3 regions of the Streptosporangium sp. 'caverna' genome follow, and region 1 is predicted to be linked to each of the others. Evidence: riboswitches for the same ligand, from Rfam matches in the RefSeq annotation. Region 1 holds a riboswitch; each other region holds the start of a gene.

Region 1 (7,340 bases):
CAGCGGGTCGGTGGCCCGGCTCACGCTGGGCGCGGGCAGCCTGGCCTCGATCAGGGTCGTGGCCTCCACCCCGCCGGGCACGCTGGGACTCTGCGCCCGCCACCGCCCGTCGCGGTGTCCCACCTGGAGGTCGGTGCCGAGGAAGGTGACCACGCCGGCCTTGGCGAGGGCCCGCAGCTCCTCCAGCCGGGGGCCCGGCGGGCCGCTGGCGACGTAGCTGAAGAAGCCGTGGAACCAGGGGTCGGAGATGCCCAGCTCGGAGAGGACGCCGTAGACGGAGAGCAGTCCGAGGATCATGGCGTGATCGGCGCTGTGCGCGGGGTCGGAGCGCCGGTCGAGATCCGCCGCCAGGTAGCCGTGCATCCACTTCTGCAGTCCCGCCGAGTCGCCGAACCGTATCTTCTCCAGCGGCCGGTCCAGCCGTTCGAAGTCCAGCCGGTCCAGGTGCCGGGGCACGGCCTGGCGGATCAGCCTCCGCATCGCGAGGCTGCCCCACTCCTCGGCCGCGAACGCCTCCTGGAACTCCTCCCAGCCCACCCGGGACCGTTTCGGGTGCGCGGTGATCAGCTCGTGGTAGTAGGCGAAGGCCAGCTCCTTGCGGACCAGCGGCCACACGTCCCGGCGGAAGTTCCACGGTCCCTCGCCCAGCGCCTTCGCGGTGAGGAAACGCGGCACCGGCGGGCGGACGCCGCGGAACGGGTATCCGGTCTTGGAGTGGTACGGCACGCCGCGGCGCGATCCCACGTGGAGCAGCGGCTCCCGCCCGCTGGGCAGGTAGACGAGCTCCTCATCGTATTCGCGGACGAACCGCCCGCCCCTGCCCGAGGTGAGCAGCACCATCAGGTCGACGAAGGCCAGCCCCATGCCGCGCACGATCGCCGGCTCTCCCTCGGGGATCACGTCCAGGTCGAGGTCGGCCGCGTAACCGGTGGGAATGTAGCGCAGCCCGCTGCCCGCGGCGAGGCCGGCCAGCGACCGTTCCTCCCCGGTCGGGGTCACGTCTCCGTGCCCCTGGGCCAGGATCACCGCGTCCACCTCGATCGTCCGGCCGTTCTCCAGCGTCACCGCCTGGCCGCCGGGAACGTCGGCCAGGTCGAGTACGCGGGTCGCGTGCACGTGCACCCGGACCCCGCGCGGAGCCGTCTTCACCGCGCGCTGGAAGACGTGGGACAGGTACGCGTTCTGGACCGGGCGGGAGGCGAACAGGCCGGAGTCGCGGCCGAGCCATTCGGCGAGGGAGGGTCCGGGACGGATCGGGCCCTCGCACTGGACCGACTCGTCGGTGAACAGCGTCACGTCGGCGGCGGTGGAGTTCATCCAGAGCAGGTCGGGCTGCTCCTTGCGCCAGACCCGGCCGCCGCCCGGCGGGTAGGGGTCTATCACGTGGATGTCCAGCGACGGCCAGCTCAGCAGTTCGGCCGCGTTGGCGCAGATCCGCTCCACCAGGCAGGTGCCGGTCGGCCCCGCGCCGACGACGGCGACCGCGCTCATAAGGCCCCCTCCCTCGACGGACTCGACGGACTCGACGGACTCGACGGACTCGACGGACTCGACGGACTCGACGGGGCGAGGGTCGCGAAGGCTCCGCGCCCGCTCATACGGCGGCTCTGTGATGGGACTGCTCCCAGTCGGCCCGGAACGGCTGGACCGGGATCCGCCAGGGGTCGGTCTCCCCCGCCGGAGTGGAGAGCGCGGTGAGGTCGGTGTTCTCCCGGAAGGCGGGATGCTGGTAGAGGTCCCTGGCGTAGGCCCACAGGTTGGGGAACGCGGTCAGCGGGCGCTCGCTGATCCTGGCCGCCGGGTTGTCGCTCACATCGAACCGGAGCAGCGTCGGCCAGAGCCTGACATCCGCCTCGGTGATCCCCGAGCCGAACAGGAACCTGCGGTCGGCGAGCCGGGCGTCGAGCTCCTCCAGGAAGGCGATCACGGCCTGCCGCGCCTCGCCGTACTCCGCCTCCGTCGTGGCCGACCCGACGCGGCCGGCCGCGGTGTTGACGTACTCGTAGATCCTCGCGTTGAGCGCGTCGATCTCCGGGCGCAGCTCCTCGGGGTAGAGGTCGGCCTCGGGATCGCCGTCGAACCGGGTGCCCAGGTCGATCGTGATGTCGGGGAAGTTGTTGCTCACGATCCGCCCGGTCTCCCTGTCCCACAGCGCCGGCACCGAGACGTGCCCGTCGAACCCCGGCTCGGTCGCCTCGTACGCCTCCCTGAGCGTGGCGAACCCGTTCACCGGGTCGGCCCCGCGCCGCTCGCGGAACGCCCATCCCCGCCCGTCGCGCTCGTCGTCCACGTAGGACAGCGAGACCACGTCCTCCAGTCCCCTGAGCGAACGGACGATCGCCGCACGCTGCGCGTAGGGACAGACCGCCGCGACGTAGAGGTGGTAGCGCCCGGGCTCGGCGGGAAACTCGGGCGTCCCGATCCGTCCCTGGAAGGGGTAGCGGGGGCCGGGACGGCCGCCCGGCCGGTAGCGGCCGTAGGTGTCGAGGTCGACGGGGCCGGCGTAGTTGAGTGTGATCTCGGACATGTGGTGCTCCCAGGCATGTCTCGGTAACCCGGTGAGGGGTTCGCGCTTGCGGCACGCCCACCGTGCCGCCAGGTCTCTCCCCGGGGGCACCCCGCCGCGGTGCGAGGGTTGCCGGTCAGCCAGCCGGGGCTTTGCACTGACACTCTTAACCTAGTTAGAAGGTAGGAAATACATAGATCTATGTCAAGCCTTAAAGTCGAGGGATGTCACATGAGATCGTTAATGTGGTCTACCGCAAGTACGACGGGTCTCTGCACTGGCACCATCCCAGCCTGCTCCTCGGCGAGGACGAGCACGGCGTGTGGATCGGCTGCACGGCAGGCTCGGGCGCCCGCAAGGGCGACGGGCCCGTGGTCCCCTCAGCCTCCGCGTTCGTGATGCTCTTCCCCCGGGACGGCTGGTGGACGGCCTCCTTCAACGCCCTCCCGAACAGGGTCGAGATCTACTGCGACATCGCGACGGTGCCCCAGTGGAGCGACGGCGAGGTGACCATGGTCGACCTGGACCTCGACGTGATCCGCATGCGCGACGGCCGGGTCATCCTGGACGACGAGGACGAGTTCGAGGAGCACCAGGTCCGCTACGCCTATCCCCCCGACGTCATCGAGAACGCCCGCACCACGGCCGCCCGGCTGATGGAGGCGGTCCGCACCCGCGCCGCCCCCTTCGGCGCCGCGCCCCACTGGCTGGCTCAGGTGACCTGAGCCGCCCCGCCTCCAGTCCAGGGTGACCTGCCCGGTCTCCGGTACGGCCCGGCCACCCGGCGCCACCCGCCGACCACACCCCGCTCCGTCGCCCCACGCTCCTGCGGTGCTCACCGCCGATCGCCGCAACGCCCGCACGTCCAACACGTCCAAGGCCCGGCCGGCTCGCCGCCGCGCGAGCCGGCCGGGCGGTCTGTGGCGGGTCTACAGCGGAGGGAAGCCGGGGGCGCGGCGTTCCAGGAAGCTGGCGACGCCCTCGGCGAAGTCGGGCCGGGAGAAGGCCTCCACCATCTTGCGCGCCGCCGCGGACTCCGACGACTCCAGGGTCTCGCTCCAGTCGCCCCAGATCTGACGCTTCATCACGGCCATCGACGCCGGCGAGCTGAAGGCGGCCAGCTCGCGGGCGTAGGCCGTGGCCTCCTCCAGCAGGCTCTCCCGGGACACCGACCGGTTGACCAGACCCAGCTCGTAGGCCTCGGCCCCGGAGAAGGTGCGGCCCGACAGCAGCAGGTCCATGGCCTTGGCATGGCCGATGAGCCGGGGCAGGATCCACGACAGGCCGTACTCGGCGATCAGGCCGCGCCGGGCGAAGGCGGTGGTCCACTTCGCCTCGTCGGCGGTGAAGATCAGGTCGCACATCAGGGCGTGGACCATGCCGAGCCCGGCGCAGGCGCCGTTGACCGCGGCGATGATCGGCTTGCGGATCGTGGTCGGGAAGGTGTTGGGGCGCTTGTCCGGCTCGCCCCTGTAGGAGCCGTCCTGGATGGAGCTGAGCGTCTGGAAGTCCGCCCCGGCGCAGAAGCCCTTCCCCGCTCCGGTGACGACGATCACCCGGACCTCGGGGTCCAGCTCCGCCTCGGCCAGCTGGTCGAAGTAACGCCGCCCCATCTCGGCGGTCCAGGCGTTGAGCCTGTCCGGCCGGTTGAACGTCAGCGTCAGCACGCCCCGCTCGATCGACGACAGCACCAGATCGACCATCTCGTCCCCTTCCGGGAGCCCCCTTTCCCGGAGGCCTTCCGCACGAGAGCTCCCCGTCCGGACAGCTCCAGAATATGGTTCTATACCTTTTCCCTCTCCGGCGACAGCATGTGCGAGCGGACCAGGTCCTCCACGGTGGCGCGCAGCCCGAGAAAGAGGGAGGTCCGCTTGATGGCGAGGGCGCGGTAGGCGGGCAGTCCGATCGGGACCTCCGCGGCGACCCGGCCGGGACCGCACGAGAACACGAGCACCCGCTGAGCGAGCATGACGGCCTCCTCGACGTCGTGGGTGACCATCAGCACGGTCGTTCCCATGTCCCGCCACACCTCACGCAGGAAAAGCTGCATGTCCTCCTTGGTCTGCACGTCGAGCGCCCCGAACGGCTCGTCCAGCAGCAGCACGGCCGGCTCGCACGCCAGCGCCCTGGCGATCGCCACCCGCTGGCGCTGCCCGCCGGACAGCTGCCGGGGCAGCGCGTCCACCCAGGACGACAGCCCGACCTCGCCCAGGTACCAGCGGACCCGGCGCTCTCTGTCGGCCCTGGAGATCGGCAGCAGCCGCAGCCCGAAGGCCACATTCTGGGCCACGGTGAGGAAGGGGAACAGCGCGCCCGACTGGAACACCAGCCCGCGTTCGGGGCCCGGCCCCTGGACGGGCACCCCGCCGAGCGAGACCGAGCCCGCGCTGACCGGCGACAGACCGGCGATCAGCGACAGCAGCGTGGACTTGCCCGACCCGCTGGCGCCCACCACGCACACGAACTCGCCCGGCTCCATCGACAGGTCGATGCCGTCCAGCACGCGCGTGGTCCCGTAGTCCTTGGCCACCCCGCTCAGTACGAGGTTCATACCACCCACCTCCCGAGGCGGTCGCGCAGGATTCTCAGCGCGACGTCGATCAGCAGGCCGACGATCCCGATCACGATGAGCACCGCGAAGATCTTGTCGGTCTGCAGGAACCGCTGGGCGCGGACGATCCGGTAGCCGAGCCCCGACTCGGCCGCGATGAGCTCGGCCACCACCACGAAGTTCCACGCGGCGGCGGCGTTGATCCTGGCCGCGTCCACGATCGCCGGCAGCGCGTACGGCCAGGTCACCTTCCGGAGGACCTCCCCGGGCCTGGCCCCGAGGGTGGCCGCGACCTGGCCCAGCTCACCCGGGACCCTCCGTACGGCGTCGGCGACCATCAGCGTGTTGAAGAAGACGACGCCGAGGACGAGAATCGCGATCTTGGACGGTTCGCCGAGCCCCAGCCAGATGATCAGAAGCGGGATGAAGGCGCTGGCGGGCATGTAGCGGAGCAGGCCGACGGCCGGTTCCAGCAGGGCCAGCGCCACCCGAGAGGTGCCCATCGCGACGCCGAGCGGCACCGAGATCAGCACCGCCAGCCCGAACCCGGCCCCGACCCTGCCGAGACTGGCGAGGGTGTCCTGGGCCAGCTGCCCGGTGCCCAGCATCTCCCCGAACGCCTCCAGCACGGCCGGCGGAGACGGCAGGAAGGCCGGGTCGACCAGCCCCGCCATGCTGACGGCGGTCCAGACGGCGAGCGGGACCAGGATCGAGGCGGCGCGCAGACCCCAGCGGGCGCGGGAGGAGAGCCCCGCCCCACCGGAGTGCCCGCGCGTCCAGGCCGGGCGGGACCGGCTCCCGCGCCGGGGCAGCGGCTCCCAGGTCCTGCGTCCCGTGTCGGGGGGCGCGACGGGAGCGACGGTCCTCGCACTCATCAGGGCCGTGACCCTCTGGGAGAGGAGCAGGGCGAGTTGCACCCGCCCGGGCCGCAGGCGGTCGGGTCCGGGCCGAATCTCCATGTCCACGCTCCCGCTCTCATGGTGTGAGGCTCCTGACGAACTTGGGCTCGAACAGGCCGTCCAGTGACGGCTCGGTGTCGGCCAGGCCGGATGAGACGAGGAACTTCGCGATCAGGGAGGCCTGGTGGTCGAGGTTGGCGCCGGTGGTGCCGGGCTCGAAGGCCGCGAGGTTGTCCTCAAGGGAGAAGATGGTGGTCCCGGCGTCGTAGCTCGCGTAGGCCGCCTCGTCCACCCCGCCGCGCTTGGCCATGATCGCGTTTGCCTCGGTCCTGTTGGCGGCGATCCACCGCAGCGTCTCGAACCACGTCTTCACCAGCGCCTGCACCTCGTCGGGCCGCTCGGCCACCAGGGCCTTGTCGACCGCCAGGTGGTCGGGGATCGCGCCGGGGAAGTCCTTGGACGTCGCGACGGCCTTGGAACCGGACAGCTCCAGGGCGGTGGTGGTGAAGGGCGCGAACACGCCGACCGCGTCCACCTGACCGGCCTTGAAGGCCGCCGCGGCGGCGTCGGTCGGGAGTGGTTTGAACGTGATGTCCTTCTCGGTCAGACCCGCCTTCTGCAGCGCGAGCAGGAGCAGGTAGTGGTCGACCGTGCCCTGCTCGGCGGCCACCGTCATGCCCTTGAGGTCGGCCACCGTGGAGATGCCGGGCCTGGCGATGATCTGGTCGTTTCCGGTGGAGTTGTCGTTCACCAGCACGATCGTCTGCTTGGCCCCGCCGGAGACCGAGGCGAGGGTGTCGTTGAGCGTCTGGCTGTTGGCGTCGATGTTGCCGGTGGCCAGCGCGGTCAGGCTGTCGGTGTAGCTGTCGAAGTATTTGAGCTCGACCTTGAGCCCGTTCTTGGCGAACAGGCCGCGTTCCTGGGCGACCTGCCAGGGAAACCAGCCGGGCCAGGCGGAGAAGCCCAGCGTGAGGGTCTTGCCCCCCGCGGACGCGGCGGAGGCGCCACTCCCGGCCCCGTCGGGAGTGGAACCGCAGGCCGTACAGAACGCGAACAGGCAGAGTGCGAGAAACAGGCGGCGGAGCGTCATGAGGCTCCCCCCTTCTTGGGCAGGTGACCGGAGCGGACCAGGCAGCCGAGGGTGTCGCAGATCACCCTGGTGGCGATGAGCGCGGTGATCTCGGCGTTGTCGTAGGGCGGCGAGCACTCCACGATCTCGATGCCCGCCAGCGGCGCGGCGTCGGCGATGATCTGGATGAACTTCAGGACCTCGCGCGGCAGGAAGCCGCCGGGTTCCGGCCAGCCGGTGCCGGGGACGAAGGCGGCGTCGAGGCAGTCCACGTCGAAGGAGAGCCAGACGGCCTCGGCGTCCTTCCAGGCGACC
Region 2 (7,340 bases), 3.3 Mb from region 1:
CTGGCCCACCACGCCTGGGAGTCCGCCGGCTACGCCCCTCAACCCCAATGGGCTCGATGGGTCAAGCCGCTGAGTTAGGGGCTCCCACAGATCACGGAGCATATGAAAGAGAGCGACGCCCAATCGCACGAGGTTCGGCGAACGCGAAAAGAGGCGGCCCCGGCACTTCGGGGTCGCCTCTTTTTGTGAAAGCGTCTGGACTTAGAAGTCCATGTCGCCGCCACCCGGCATTGCGGGGGCAGCTCCAGCCTTCTCGGGCTTCTCGGCGATGACAGCCTCGGTGGTGAGGAACAGCGCCGCGATGGACGCCGCGTTCTGCAGAGCGGAACGCGTCACCTTGGCCGGGTCGATGATGCCCGACTCGAACATGTTGACGTACTCGCCGGTGGCGGCGTTCAGACCCTCACCGGGGGTGAGGTTGCGCACCTTCTCCACCACGACGCCGCCCTCGAGGCCGGCGTTGATCGCGATCTGCTTCAGCGGCTCCTCGAGCGCCTTGCGCACGATCGCGGCACCGGTGGCCTCGTCGCCGAAGAGCTCGAGCTTGTCGAACGCCTTGGCGCCGGCCTGCAGCAGGGCCACGCCACCGCCGGGGACGATGCCCTCCTCGACGGCCGCCTTCGCGTTGCGAACGGCGTCCTCGATGCGGTGCTTGCGCTCCTTGAGCTCGACCTCGGTCGCCGCGCCGGCCTTGATGACGGCCACGCCGCCGGCCAGCTTGGCGAGACGCTCCTGGAGCTTCTCACGGTCGTAGTCGGAGTCGGTGTTCTCGATCTCGGCACGGATCTGGTTGACCCGGCCGGCGATCTGGTCCGGGTCACCGGCACCGTCGACGATGGTGGTCTCGTCCTTGGTGACGATGACCTGGCGAGCGCGGCCGAGCTGGTCCAGCGTGGTGGACTCCAGCTTGAGGCCGAGGTCCTCGCTGATGACCTGGGCACCGGTCAGGATGCCGATGTCGCCCAGCATGGCCTTGCGGCGGTCGCCGAAGCCCGGAGCCTTGACGGCGACCGAGCGGAACAGACCACGGATCTTGTTGACGACCAGGGTGGCCAGGGCCTCGCCCTCGACGTCCTCGGCGATGATCAGCAGCGGCTTGCCTGCCTGCACGACCTTGTCGAGAACCGGGAGCAGGTCCTTGTTGGCGGACACCTTGGAGTTGACGACGAGGATGTAGGGGTCGTCGAGGACGGCCTCCATACGCTCCGGGTCGGTCACGAAGTACATCGAGGTGAGGCCCTTGTCGAAGCGCATTCCCTCGGTGAGCTCGAGCTCGAGGCCGAAGGTGTTGCTCTCCTCGACGGTGATGACACCTTCCTTGCCGACCTTGTCCATCGCCTCGGCGATCATCTCGCCGATCTGGGCGTCGCCCGCGGAGATGGAGGCGGTGGAGGCGATCTGCGCCTTCGTCTCCACGTCCTTGGCCAGCTTGGAGAGCTCTTCCGAGACGCGCTCCACGGCGGCCTCGATGCCCTTCTTCAGGGCCATCGGGTTGGCGCCGGCGGCAACGTTGCGAAGACCCTCACGTACGAGGGCCTGAGCGAGCACGGTGGCAGTCGTGGTGCCGTCACCCGCGACGTCGTCGGTCTTCTTGGCGACTTCCTTGACGAGCTCGGCCCCGATCTTCTCCCACGGGTCTTCGAGCTCGATCTCCTTCGCAATGGAGACACCGTCGTTGGTGATCGTGGGGGCGCCCCACTTCTTCTCCAGAACGACGTTACGGCCCTTCGGGCCGAGGGTCACCTTGACGGCGTCCGCGAGCTGGTTCATACCACGCTCGAGACCGCGCCTGGCGTCCTCGTTAAACGCGATCATCTTGGCTGCCATACGGCTAGACCTCCCAAACACAGGGTGGCTTGCACCGGATCGAGCCGACGCCCGCGACGGCATGTGGGCCCACGACTCCGTTCGGCGGGCCCCATCGCCTCGATCCAGGTTGGCACTCTCGAACCGGGAGTGCCAACAAACTGTTTAGCACTCTACCCTGTCGAGTGCAAGCTGCGGCTCGTTGACCTGGGTTCCGCTCGCGGCAAAGCCCGGCCCGCCGGTTGGGACGGCGAACCGGGCCGATGTCGTGGAGATCCACGCAGACTGCGCTGCCGCGGGATCCGCTGACATTTCCCGACAAGTTCACGGGATGGCTACGTCAGACCGCCCGGACGGACTCCGCCTGGGGGCCCTTCTGCCCTTGGGTGATCTCGAACTCGACCCGCTGGCCCTGCTCGAGGGCACGGTATCCATCCATCATGATTGCGGAGTAATGGACGAACACATCCTTACCACCGTCTACCGCGATGAAGCCGTAGCCCTTGTCCGCGTTGAACCATTTGACGGTGCCCTGCGCCACTTGCGACTCCTCTTACTGGACTTGAGGACCACACCCATTCCTCTCGCGAAGTCCTCAATCTCCGAGGCGGAGACAACGCCTACGTCGATCGTTCTCGACCATACCTGTGGGACACCGTGGGGCAACAGAGTCAAGCGCCAAACTACTGCTTTACGTGCCCTTTTATCATCCCCATCGGGATTGGCTCTCACGATTAGTTAGTTAAAGATTCCATTATTTCCTTCCGTCACAGATATGGGCTCGCGCCACAAAACACAACACCCGCACGCGGCCGGAGCCGGAGCGGGTGTCATGGGGAAGCCTGGAGAGGCCTGGAAGAAGCACCGGGAGAGTCGCCCGGGTCTGCGAGCGCCCGGCAGGGGCCCGGGCGCGTCAGGGCGCGCTGGGAGGATCAGCCCCCGGCGACGGCCGGGATGATGGAGACCTGGACGCCGGACGGCGTGACCGTATCGAGGTTGTCGACAAAACGGACGTCCTCATCCCCGACGTAGACATTGACAAAACGGCGAATCTTGCCCGTTTCATCAAAGATGCGCGCCCCGATCCCGGGGAAGTCCGCGTCCAGCTTCTGCAGAACGTCGCGAAGGGTCTCGCCCTCCCCGTTCACCTCGGCGGCACCGTCGGTGTAGGTCCGCAGGATCGTCGGAATCCGCACAGAAACGCTCATAATTCAGTACCTTTCACGATTTCTAGGCGATAACCGCACGGAATGCGTCAAGAGAGGGCCGAATGACCGCGGTGGGACGCGCCTGGCCGGCCACCGCGTCGAGGGTCTTCAGACCGTCACCGGTGTTGAGGACCACGGTCTCCGCGTCGGGGTCGAGTCGTCCCGCGGCGACCAGCTTGCGCAGCACGCCGACGGTGACGCCGCCCGCCGTCTCGGCGAAGATGCCCTCGGTCCTGGCCAGCAGCCGGATCGCGTCGACGATCTCGGTGTCCGTGACGTCCTCCACCGCACCGCCGGTGCGCCGGGCGATGTCCAGCACGTAGGGGCCGTCCGCCGGGTTGCCGATCGCCAGCGACTTGGCGATCGTGTCCGGCTTGACCGGGCGGATCACGTCGAGGCCCGCCTTGTAGGCGGTGGAGACCGGCGAGCACCCCTCCGCCTGGGCCGCGAAGATCTTGTAAGGCTTCTCCTCGACGAGGCCGAGACCGATCAGCTCCTTGAAGGCCTTGTCGATCTTCGTGAGCTGGGAGCCGGACGCGACGGGGATGACGATCTGGTCCGGGATCCGCCAGCCGAGCTGCTCGGCGATCTCGTAGGCCAGGGTCTTGGAGCCCTCCGCGTAGTACGGGCGAAGGTTGACGTTGGCAAAGCCCCACTGGTCGCCCAGCTCGTCGCCGATGAGCTCGGAACAGAAGCGGTTCACGTCGTCGTAGGTGCCCTCGATGGCGATGAGCCTGCCCCCGTACACCGAGGCCATGACGATCTTGGCTTCCTCCAGGTCCGCGGGAATGAACACGCAGGCGTCCAGCCCGGCGCGGGCGGCCGCGGCGGTGACCGCGCCTGCCAGGTTGCCGGTGGAGGAGCAGGAAAGGGTGTGGAAACCGAAGTTACGAGCCGCCTCGACGGCCATGGCCACCACGCGGTCCTTGAAGGAGTGCGTGGGATTGCCGGAGTCGTCTTTCACGTGCAGCGAGCGGATGCCCAGCTCGCGGGCGAGGTTGTCGGCCTTGACGAGCTTGGTCCAGCCCGGGGCCATGTTGGGCTTGGAGGTCACATCGACCGGAACCGGCAGCAGGGAACGGTAGCGCCAGATGTTGGTCGGTCCCTCGGCGATCTGCTCCCGGGTCACGCGCCCGAAGTCATAGGCGATCTCGAGGGGTCCGAAACACTCGATACAGGCGAAGATCGGACCGAGGTCGTAGCGGGCACCACATTCGCGACAGGAGAGAGCCACGGCGGGGCCGAAGTCGAGCGAGGTGGTGTTTTCGGTGGTTGCGAGCGCCATGAAGGGAGGCCTTTCCCTCATCTTCGTCTGCGACCACCCTGGTCACAGACCGGAATTGGCACCTGTCTCGGCTGACCTCGTCAGATTACGAGTCTTGAACCGAGATGGTTGCCGGGGCTTCGCAGGGCCGGTCCCTCCACCCCTCTGGATGAGCAAATATTCAATTAGGGGCCTGACGAGCAGGTCCTACGCACTCTACCCCGCCCTACCGCGATCCTGACCACTCGTCTCACTTTTCGAGACATGGCGTGTTGCCTGTCGGACGGCCTCTCTCCGATCGTCCACCCGTGGGTCCCACGCCGACACACTCCGTGTCGGTGTGGCGTCCACGTTTATGTGGCGCAATCGACATAATGAGACGACCGGCCCGGTCAGGACGGGTGCCTGGATGCCTTCGCGCCGGCGCCCCGCGGACACCGGCCCTCCGACGCCACCCACGTGTCTGTCGCCCGGCGAGAGCACGCCGCCAATGTCCCACGCCGCCAATGTCCCGTGTCCGTCCGGCAGGAGAAACACATGCGTTTTGCTGTACGAATGGGAACGGCGGCCGCCCTCGTGATGGGCCCGATCATGCCCGCCGAGGCGCTCGACATCCCGTCCGTGACCGTCCGGAGGGTCGCCGAGGACCCGCCCCCGTCCAACAAGAACATCAACAACTCCAACACCTCCGGGAAGGACGGCGGCGGCTCCTCCGGGAAAGCCTCGTCCTCCGGGAGCGACGGCTCCTCCGCGAACAACACCAACAACAACGGGATCCCGCCCGCGTTGAAGAACGTCACGTCGCTCCGGGTCCTGCCCTGGAACCCCCGCCAGAACAACAATGTCCGGATATTTGTGCACTGTCCTCCCGTGTCGAACCACGCGATCATCGGTTCCACCGCGTTCAATCTCAAGGGTTCGCGGCGGATCTACCGGGAGGTGGGGCTGGGGCTCTCCGACAGGGGTCTCGGACGCCGCAGCGCCGGCATCTCCTATTTCGCCCTGCTGGGATATCACGAGGTCTGCCTGAAGTGCGTGAAGGTCACGATGAACCAGCAGACTCGCCTCAGGAGGATCCGCGTGGTCGGCCGGGACTCCGCCTCTCTCCTGGTGCGCAGGTTCAGTTTCGAGCAGTTCTTCGACTGACCGCGCCCCGGACGTTGATCTCCCAGGAGCGCGATCGCCACGGCGGGAGGGAGGTCACGGCGTCTTGTAGGTCAGCTTGTAGGAGCCGGAGCCGCTCGCGGAGACCACCCGGTAGCGGTAGTACCCGGGCATGCCGGTGTAGCTGATCTTCTCATCGGGGTTCGGGCTGTCAGAGGTGGCGACGGTGCTCCAGGCCGAGCCGTTGCGCTTCTCCAGGAAAAGGTCGAAGTCGATACCGCTGTCGGCGTCCAGGCAACCGGAGTGCAGGCCGGCGACGGTCGTCTCGTAATACTGGCCGGTCGGCTCGTAGACGGGTTGATCGCCTTCGTTCAGGACGCCGGTGACGTTCTTCGGCAGGCCGGTGCAGGTGCTCTCGTCCGGCGGGACGGCGTTGCTGTCGGTCACCAGGGTCAGGCCGTACGTCGTGAGGATCTCGTTGATCGGCTGAAAATAGGTGATACCACCGTCGACGCAGTCGCCGGAACCGCCGGAGGTCACACCCTGGGCCTGGTCCACCGAGATGAAGGAACCCCCCGAGTCACCGGGCTCGGCACACACACTGGTACGGGTCACCCCGAAAACCGTGCCCTGAGGATAGGTGACACTGGCGTCGCGCTGCCGGATGACACCGCACTGCCAGTCGGTGGTGGAGCCCGATCGGCAGACCGAGGCGCCCTCGATCGCCTCCCTGGAACCGGCGACGGGTACGGTGCCGCCGCTGCCGTTGTTCACCACCGGTCTGAGCATCCAGTTGGCGTTCACCGCGATCCAGGCGGCGTCGTCGACCGGGAAGCTCGACGCCTGGAAGACACCCTGGGGGGCGCGGTTGAAGCCCGCGGTGGCGTCGCCCTTCTTGCCGCAGTGGCCCGCGCTGACAAAACCGTTCTGCGATCCACGCGTCACCGCGAAACCGATCGAACAGCGACTCGTGGTGTTGACGTAATAGGCATTGCCGCCCCGCACCTCGTCGAGGAGCCGGGGTCTTTCGGGAGACTGCACCGCGCGCACCACGCTCGAGTCCACCCCGGAGGCCTGGATGAGGTCTTCGGTCTCCAGGGGTTCGGTCGTGAGAACGATGATCCGGTTGTTCTTCACATCGACGAAGCGCACCGCCCCGCCGCTCAACCGGCCGGGCAGAGAGCCGTCAAGATTGTTCATCGCCCTGTCGAGTTCCGCATACGACCGTTTGACGACTTCGCCCTGGGCGCCCGCGGCGATGATCTCGGGGAGGTCGGCGGGATCGGTGGTGGCCACCACCAGGGTCTGGGCGATGGTTCCCGCGAACCAGGAGCCGCCGAAGTGGGCCCCGAGCCGGCTGCGGAGCTTCGCCTCGATCGGCGCCAGATGGGCCTCGTTAAGGAGACGAGCCTGCGCCTGCTCACTCGTGAGTTTGAGGTCGCGCTGGAATGCCGCGATCATGCCCGGTGGCGGTTTCCAGCCGGCTGGAGCGGCCTCGGCTCCCGCCGACGGAGGTTTGGCGGCGACCGGGACGGCCGTCAGGGTAAGAGCGATGATCGCCAGAGCGCATCCTGCGGTAACGGCATGTCTGCGGGACATGGGGTCTCTCCTCGACCTCTGCTTTCCAGGCATGAGGGGAGAGCACCTCATATCGCAGATTGATCATGCGATGTGGGCAATGCCACTTTAATTCAGTCGTTGCCGGTTAAGGCGGTAAAAGCCGCACGCCACGCGGCGGCGATTTCAGGCCGGACCCGCACTCCGGATGCGATCTCCCGGAGTGCGTCTGCCGACCGGCGCCGCGGTGGACGGGGAGGCCGAGCCGGATTTACGGCGTCTTGTAGGTCAGCTTGTAGGAGCCGGAACCGCTCGCGGAGACCACCCGGTAGCGGTAGTACCCGGGCGAGCCGGTGTAGCTGATCTTCTCATCGGGGTTCGGACTGTCAGAGGTGGCGACG
Region 3 (7,340 bases), 2.9 Mb from region 1:
CCGACCTGGCCTGGTTGGCCCGCTGGTGGCCGATGCGGGCCACAGGCGAGCGGGCGGAGATCGGCAGGCCCCGCGACGAGGCCTGGGCTTCGGTGATCGTACGGCTGACAGGCGGCCGGGCGATCGCGATCGACTACGCGCACCCCGTGGACGACCGCCCGCCGTACGGCACCCTGGCCGGATACCGCGACGGATCGATGGTCGCGCCCGTGCCGGACGGATCGTGCGACGTCACCGCGCACGTGGCCCTCGACTCCTGCGCCTTCGCCGGGGAGTGTGCCGGAGCCGTCACGACGACCCTGACCACCCAGCGGGAGGCGCTGCGCGCCCTGGGCATCACCGGGACGCGCCCATCCCTCGACCAAGCCCGCAGTGATCCGCGCGGATATCTCCTGGCCCTCACGAGGGCGTCCGAGGAGGCGGAGCTGATCGCCACCGAGGGGCTCGGCGGGTTCGGCTGGCTTGCTCAGACCCGGACCTGAGCTCGGCTCGCTCAGACGGACCCGAGCCGCCAACCCCGGACCTGAGACCGGCTCACTCAGACGGACCCGAGCCGTCAACCCCGGACCTGAGACCGGCTCACTCGGACCCGGACCCGGACCCGACCTGAGACCGGTCTGCCCGGACCCGGACTCCGACCCGGACCCGGCCTGAGACCGGCTCACTCAGGCCAGAAGCCGAGCCCGAACCCGGACCTGGGCTCGGCTCGCCCGGACACCGGCCCGGGCTCGAACTCAGGCCTGCGTTCAGACCCGGACCTGGATGGATTCCAGGCCCCGGATGACGTAGCCGGATCCCCAGACGGGCTCGGCGGCCAACTCCAGCTTCGGTGCCCGGCGCAGCAGCGCGCCGAACGACTCGATCAGCTCGATCCTGGCCAGCGGCGCGCCCAGGCAGAAGTGAATGCCGGCGCCGAAGGAGATGTGCGGGTTGTCCACCCGGCCCACATCCAGGCGATCGGGGTCGGCGAACACCTCGGGGTCGCGGTTGGCGGAGCCGAACAGCAGCGCCACCTCCGTGCCGCGCGGGATGTCGAACCCGCCGACCGAGATGTCCTCCAGCACCCAGCGCTCGAACATCTGCAGCGGGGTGTCCCAGCGCATCATCTCCTCGACCGCGGTGGGCAGCAGGCCGTGGTCGGCGCGGAGCCGGTCCAGCTCGGCCGGGTTGCGAAACAGCGACCACCAGCCGTTGCCGGTGACGTTGACGGTGGCCTCGTGCCCGGCGTTGAGCAGCAGCACGCAGGTGCCGACCAGCTCCTCCTCGGTGAGCTTGTCGCCCTCCTCCGCCACCAGGGCGAGGGCGCTGATCAGGTCGTCACCGGGGTTCGCCCTGCGGCTGCGGGACAGCCCGATGAGATAGTCGGAGAACTCCTCGGCCGCGCGCACGGCGGTGTGCTGGGCCTCGACCGAGGGGTTGAGCTCGTACATCCCGCAGATGTCGGCCGACCAGGGCCGCAGCAGGTGCCGGTCGGCCTCGGGCACGCCGAGCATCTCCGCGATCACGGTCACCGGGAGCGGCTCGGCGACCTCGGAGATGAGGTCTCCGCCGCCACGCTCGACGAACGCGTCGACGAGCTCACCGGCGATCCTGGCGACCTTGGGACGGAGCGCCTCGACCATGCGCGGGGTGAACGCCTTGGACACCAGCCGCCTGAGCCGGGTGTGCACAGGCGGCTCGACGTCGAGCATCCCGGCCCTGATGACCCGCCAGAACGGGTCCTGGAACTCGGGGTCGCCCGGTTTGCCGAACTCCTGGTGCGTGGCCACGTGCAGGTAGGAACGGCCGAGCCGGCGGTCGCGCAGCAGCGCGTTGACGTCGGCGTGCCGGGCGATCAGCCACTGGCCGGTCGGTTCGAAGAAACTGACCGGCCGCTCCCGCCTCAGCTCGTCGTAGACGTCATAGGGATGGGCGACGAATTCCGGATTCCAAGGATCAAAGCGCACGTAAGCATCGTAATCCTGACCTAAGGGTCGGTCCGCTCGTCCGCCTGCCCCTTGCCCTCGGGGGAACCGATCCGCTCACCCACCTGGTCCTTACCCCCGGGGAACCGACCGGCCCTCCCGCCCGGCCTTACCTTCAGGGGAACAGACCGGCCCTCCCGCCTGGCTCTCGGCCTCGGAGGAACCGATCCGCTCACCCGCTTGGCCCTTGTCCCCGGAGGAACCGGTCCGTCCGCCCATTTACCCCTTGCCCTCGTGGGAGCCGGCCTGTCCGCCCACCTGATCCTTGCCCTGAGAGGAACCTGTCGGCTCTCCCGCCTGGCCCTCGGCGGCTTGCTTCTCCACCTGACCTGGGCCGGCCGCTCCGCCCTTCTGGTCGTCCGTCCCGCCCTCGGCCGCGTAGCGCTGGTGCAGCGCCACCGGCTCCTCCCGGCCCGCCTTGCTGCGCATCCGGATGTTCAACAGCTCCACCAGGAGCGAGAACGCCATCGCGAAGTAGATGTAGCCCTTGGAGATGTGCTGCTCGAAGCCCTCGGCGATGAGCACGACGCCGATCAGCACCAGGAAGGACAGGGCGAGCATCTTGATGCTCGGATGCCGGTCCACGAAGCGGCTGATCGGCCCGGAGGCGACGAGCATCACGATGACCGAGACGATGACGGCCGCGATCATGACGCCGAGCTCGTCGACCATGCCGACCGCGGTGATCACGGAGTCGAGCGAGAAGACGATGTCGAGGACCATGATCTGCAGGATCACGGCGGTGAAGGAGGCCGCCACCTTGCCTCCGGCGTGGCCGGACTTGCCCTCCAGGCTGTCGTGCACCTCGAAGACGCTCTTGCCCAGCAGGAACAGCCCGCCGAGTATCAAAATCAGATCGCGCCCGGATATCCCCTGCCCGAAGACCTCGAAGAACGGCGATGTGAGTTTCACCACCCACGACAGCGCGAACAGCAGGGCCAGTCGGCTGACCAGGGCGGCCATGAGGCCGAGCTTGCGGGCTTTGTCACGCTGCTCGGGAGGGAGCTTTCCTGCGAGGATCGAAATGAAGATGATGTTGTCGATGCCCAGGACGATCTCGAGCGCGACAAGGGTGAAGAACCCTATCCATATCTCCGGGTTGGTCACCCAGTCCATTGATTCCTCCTTGGTCGGCCGGCGGCCGGGACGCTTTGCCGACTGACTGCCTCGACGACTGGGGGACGCTCTGAGTTCCTTCCCGGGAATAAACACTGATCACATTCGACACATGTGGGCACCGTCGGGCGGTCCCGGGAAGCGCCGGGACACACCCGGACAGGTCATCAGGAAGACCGCCGGGCATGACACGGAACGCGCTCGGACAGGCCGTGGGAGGACCGCCGGACACGACGCGGAACGCACTCGGACAGGCCGCAGGAAGATCACCGGACCTGACCCGGCACGCGCTCGGACAGGCCGTGGGAGGACCGCCGGGCACGACGCGGAACGCATTCGGACGAGCCATCGGGGAGACGACCGGGCCTCACGCGGAATCGCCAGTGGAACGTATTCGGACAGGCCATCGAGGGGGCGGCCGAACGCGATGCGGACCGACGCCGGCCACATTCAGTACTTGCAGGGCACGGTCAGGCGTCGGTTATAGTTCCCAGGTAGGTCATGAGTGCCAGTGACAAGCCCCGGCTCGCTGGCCGGCAACCCTCGCGTCCGCGGCGGGGTGCCCCGGGTGAGGACCTGGCCCGGCACGTCGCGTGTCGGGCAAGCGCGGGCTCCATGCACCAACGCCATGGGTTGGGGTCCGATGACCTCGAAGGAGACCTGGCGTGTCCACACTGACGATTTTCACCCCCGCCTCCACGCCCGTGACCGCCCCGGCGCCCCAGGTGCCCTCGGAGCGGCGGATTCCCGCGGTGCTCGGCTCCGACCTGGAGGTCCCGGTCAGGGGCGGCAGGCTGGTCCCCTACGCCAACCTCGACTACGCCGCCAGCGCGCCCTGTCTGGAGCCGGTGAGCGCCGCCGTCACCGCCGCGCTCCCGGCATACTCCAGCGTCCATCGCGGCGCCGGGTACGCGTCCCAGCTCACGACGGCCCGCTACGAGCAGGCCCGGCACACCGTCCGCGCCTTCGCCGGCGCCCGTCCCGACGACTCGGTGATCTTCACTCGCAACACCACCGACGCGACCAACCTGCTGGCCCGCAGCCTGCCCGAGGGGACCACCGCCGTGGTCTTCGACACCGAGCACCACGCCTCGCTCCTGCCCTGGGGCACCGCCGTACGGCTCGGGATTCCCGCTTTTCCCGGCGAGGCCGTCCGCGCCGCCGACGAGGCCCTCGCGGAGATCGACGGTCCGAAGCTGCTGGTCGTCACCGCCGCCTCCAACGTCACCGGCGAGCTCTGGCCGATCGCCGCCCTGGCCCACATCGCCCACCGCCACGGCGCCCGCATCCTCGTCGACGCCGCCCAGCTCGTCCCGCACCGCCGCCTCAACCTGACGGCGCTCGACCTGGACTACGTGGTCTTCTCCGGTCACAAGCTCTACGCCCCGTTCGGCACGGGCGCCCTGATCGGCCGCTCGGACTGGCTGGCGGAGGCGGAGCCGTACCTCAAGGGCGGCGGCGCGGTGAAGGCCGTGAACGACGACGAGACCGAGTGGCACGAGGACCCCGAGGCCCGCCACGAGGCCGGCACCCCGAACGTCCTGGGCGCCGTCGCGCTGGCCGCCGCCTGCGACGCCCTGACCGCCACCGGCTGGACCGTACTGCTCCGCGAGGAGGAGCGCCTCCTGAACCGCCTGCGCGCCGGCATCACCGCGGTCCGGGGCGTGCACGAGCTCTCCCTGTGGGGCCCCGACCACCCCCGCGTCGGCATCGTCTCCTTCGTGGTCGAGGGCTTCACCGCCCGCGAGGTCGCCGAGGCCCTGTCCGGCGACTACGGCATCGGCGTACGCGACGGCAAGTTCTGCGCCCACCCGTTCGTCCGCCACCTCCTCGGTACCGCGGACGGCGGCTGCGACGACGTCACCGCCTCCGCCGTCCGCGCCTCCATCGGCATCGGCACCACCGAAGAACACGTCGATCGTCTGATCACCGCTCTGCAGGATCTTGTGTCGCGCGGATGACGTGGCAGCATGGGTCTTATGACTGAGCCCCATGCCGAAGGCGCGCCCCGGACGGTAAGCGTGGGCATCGGGGCCGGAGCGGAGGCCGTGCCGGAAACGCACGGCAAGGAGCTCGCGACCGAGGACATGGTCCTCAACATCGGGCCGCAGCATCCGTCCACGCACGGGGTGCTGCGGCTGCGGCTCACGCTGGACGGCGAGCGGATCAGCTCGGCCGAGCCGGTCGTGGGCTACATGCACCGCGGCGCGGAGAAGCTGTTCGAGGTGCGCGACTACCGGCAGATCATCGTGCTGGCCAACCGGCACGACTGGCTGTCGGCCTTCTCGAACGAGCTGGGCGTCGTGCTCGCGGTGGAGCGGATGCTCGGCATGGAGGTGCCGGTCAGGGCGGTCTGGACGCGCACCCTGATGGCCGAGCTCAACCGGGTGCTGAGCCATCTGATGTTCCTGGGGTCCTACCCGCTGGAGCTCGGCGCGATCACCCCGGTCTTCTACGCGTTCCGGGAACGTGAGACCCTCCAGGCCGTGATGGAGGAGATCTCCGGCGGTCGCATGCACTACATGTTCAACCGGGTCGGCGGCCTCAAGGAGGAGCTGCCCCTGGGCTGGGCGAACCGGGTCTCCCGGGCCGTCGCCGACGTACGGCGGCGGCTGCCCGACATCGAGAACCTGATCGTCGGAAACGAGATCTTCGTCGCTCGCACGCGCGGAGTGGGCGTCCTGGACCGCGAGACGATCATGCAGTACGGCGTGAGCGGCCCGATCGCCCGCGCCTCGGGCGTGGACATCGACCTGCGCAGGGACGAGCCCTACCTGGCCTACGGCGAGCTGCCGGTGAAGGTCATCACCCGGTCCGCCGGAGACTGCCACGCCCGGTTCGAGGTGCTGCTGGAGCAGGTGAAGGTCTCCCTGGATCTGGCCGACGCCTGCGTGGAGCGACTCCTCGAACTCCCGCAGGGGCCGATCAACCAGCGCCTGCCCAAGGTGCTCAAGGTGCCCGAGGGCCACACCTACGCCTGGACCGAGAATCCGCTGGGCATCAACGGCTACTACCTGGTCTCCCGCGGAGAGAAGACTCCGTGGCGGATGAAGCTCCGCTCGGCCTCCTACAACAACGTCCAGGTGCTGCGGGAGATGCTCCCCGGTCACCTGATCTCCGACATGGTCGCCATCCTCGGCTCGATGTTCTTCGTCGTCGGCGACATCGACAAATGAGGCACGGTAGGACTGCATGAGCGAACGTGGTGGGGACACGAGTCCCCGCGTGACGGCCGGACGGCAGCGGGACAAATACGTCGACTGGCTCCGAGCGATCAGTCTGCTCGTCGTGGTGCTCTGGCACTGGGCGTTCACGATCCTGCAGTGGGGTCCGGAGGGCCCCTCGCCGACAAGCCCGCTGGGCTTCACCTCGGGGCTGTGGATCCTCACCTGGCTGCTCCAGGTGCTGCCGCTCTTCTTCTACGTCGGCGGGCACGTCCACCTCCTGTCCTGGGAACGCGCCCGCGAGCGCGGGGTGGGCATCGGGACCTTCGTCTGGCGGCGCATCCGCAGCCTCGCGATCCCGGCGCTGGCGCTGGCCGTCACCTGGATCGTGCTGGGCGCGATCGTGACGTGGGCGTTCGGGATCGGCTGGATGGACCGGGTCGTCCTGCTCATCATCAGCCCGCTGTGGTTCATCGCCGTCTACCTCGTGCTGATCGCCCTGCTCCCCATCGCGCTGTGGCTGCACCGCCGCTTCGACGTGCTGATTCTCATCTGGCTCGCGGGGGCGGCGCTGGTGGTCGACGTGCTGCGGCTGCGCTACGGCTACGAGGCCGTGGGCTGGCTCAACATGATCATTGTCTGGGGCCTGGCCCACCAGGCGGGGTTCTTCTACGACAGGGTGGTGGCCCTGGCCCGCCAGTTCGACGTCGCCATCCTGTGGACCGGGCTGTTCGGCCTCTTCGGGCTGGTCTACTCGGGCATCTACCCGGGCTCGATGGTGGGCGTGCCCGGCGACAAGCTGTCCAACATGGCGCCGCCGACCTTTGTCATCGTGGCGCTGCTGGTCTTCCAGATCGGCCTGGTGGAGGTGCTGAGGCCGTCCATGGAGCGCCTGCTGGAGCGCCCGAGGTGGCAGCGCGTCAACGAGACGGTCAACAGGTTCGCGCTGCCGCTGTTCCTGTTCCATACGACCGGCATGGCGATCTGGGTGGCGCTGACCTGGTGGCTGCTCGGCGGGGCGCCGCCCAGCCAGGGAGCGCCCGACCTGTCCTGGTGGCTGGAGAGGCCCCTGGCCGTCATCGGCCCGCTGCTCTGC

Evidence for each region. Region 1 has a riboswitch for S-adenosylmethionine ahead of DKM19_RS09660 (glutathione S-transferase C-terminal domain-containing protein). Riboswitches for the same ligand answer to the same signal wherever they lie in the genome.
Region 2: another riboswitch for S-adenosylmethionine. It lies ahead of thrC (threonine synthase); the one in region 1 lies ahead of DKM19_RS09660 (glutathione S-transferase C-terminal domain-containing protein).
Region 3: another riboswitch for S-adenosylmethionine. It lies ahead of DKM19_RS45695 (aminotransferase class V-fold PLP-dependent enzyme); the one in region 1 lies ahead of DKM19_RS09660 (glutathione S-transferase C-terminal domain-containing protein).

Annotation. Positions count from the first base shown of each region.
Region 1 covers NZ_CP029711.1:2,163,827-2,171,166, reverse strand. The annotation lists gene DKM19_RS09665 (FAD/NAD(P)-binding domain-containing protein) at 1-1,491, opposite strand, end outside; gene DKM19_RS09660 (glutathione S-transferase C-terminal domain-containing protein) at 1,595-2,527, opposite strand; SAM riboswitch class IV at 2,565-2,678, opposite strand; gene DKM19_RS09655 (DUF402 domain-containing protein) at 2,731-3,231, shown strand; gene DKM19_RS09650 (enoyl-CoA hydratase) at 3,436-4,209, opposite strand; gene DKM19_RS09645 (ABC transporter ATP-binding protein) at 4,290-5,057, opposite strand; gene DKM19_RS09640 (ABC transporter permease) at 5,054-6,016, opposite strand; gene DKM19_RS09635 (ABC transporter substrate-binding protein) at 6,033-7,046, opposite strand; gene DKM19_RS09630 (agmatinase family protein) at 7,043-7,340, opposite strand, start outside.
Region 2 covers NZ_CP029711.1:10,184,491-10,191,830, forward strand. The annotation lists gene DKM19_RS43980 (GNAT family N-acetyltransferase) at 1-78, shown strand, start outside; gene groL (chaperonin GroEL) at 202-1,827, opposite strand; gene DKM19_RS43990 (cold-shock protein) at 2,147-2,347, opposite strand; gene DKM19_RS43995 (MoaD/ThiS family protein) at 2,739-3,014, opposite strand; gene thrC (threonine synthase) at 3,037-4,299, opposite strand; SAM riboswitch class I at 4,314-4,454, opposite strand; gene DKM19_RS44005 (hypothetical protein) at 4,816-5,424, shown strand; gene DKM19_RS44010 (S1 family peptidase) at 5,479-6,981, opposite strand; gene DKM19_RS44015 (S1 family peptidase) at 7,211-7,340, opposite strand, start outside.
Region 3 covers NZ_CP029711.1:10,570,556-10,577,895, forward strand. The annotation lists gene DKM19_RS45680 (SAM-dependent methyltransferase) at 1-482, shown strand, start outside; gene DKM19_RS45685 (cytochrome P450) at 747-1,946, opposite strand; gene DKM19_RS45690 (TerC family protein) at 2,184-3,080, opposite strand; SAM riboswitch class IV at 3,578-3,693, shown strand; gene DKM19_RS45695 (aminotransferase class V-fold PLP-dependent enzyme) at 3,746-5,041, shown strand; gene DKM19_RS45700 (NADH-quinone oxidoreductase subunit D) at 5,060-6,256, shown strand; gene DKM19_RS45705 (acyltransferase) at 6,273-7,340, shown strand, end outside.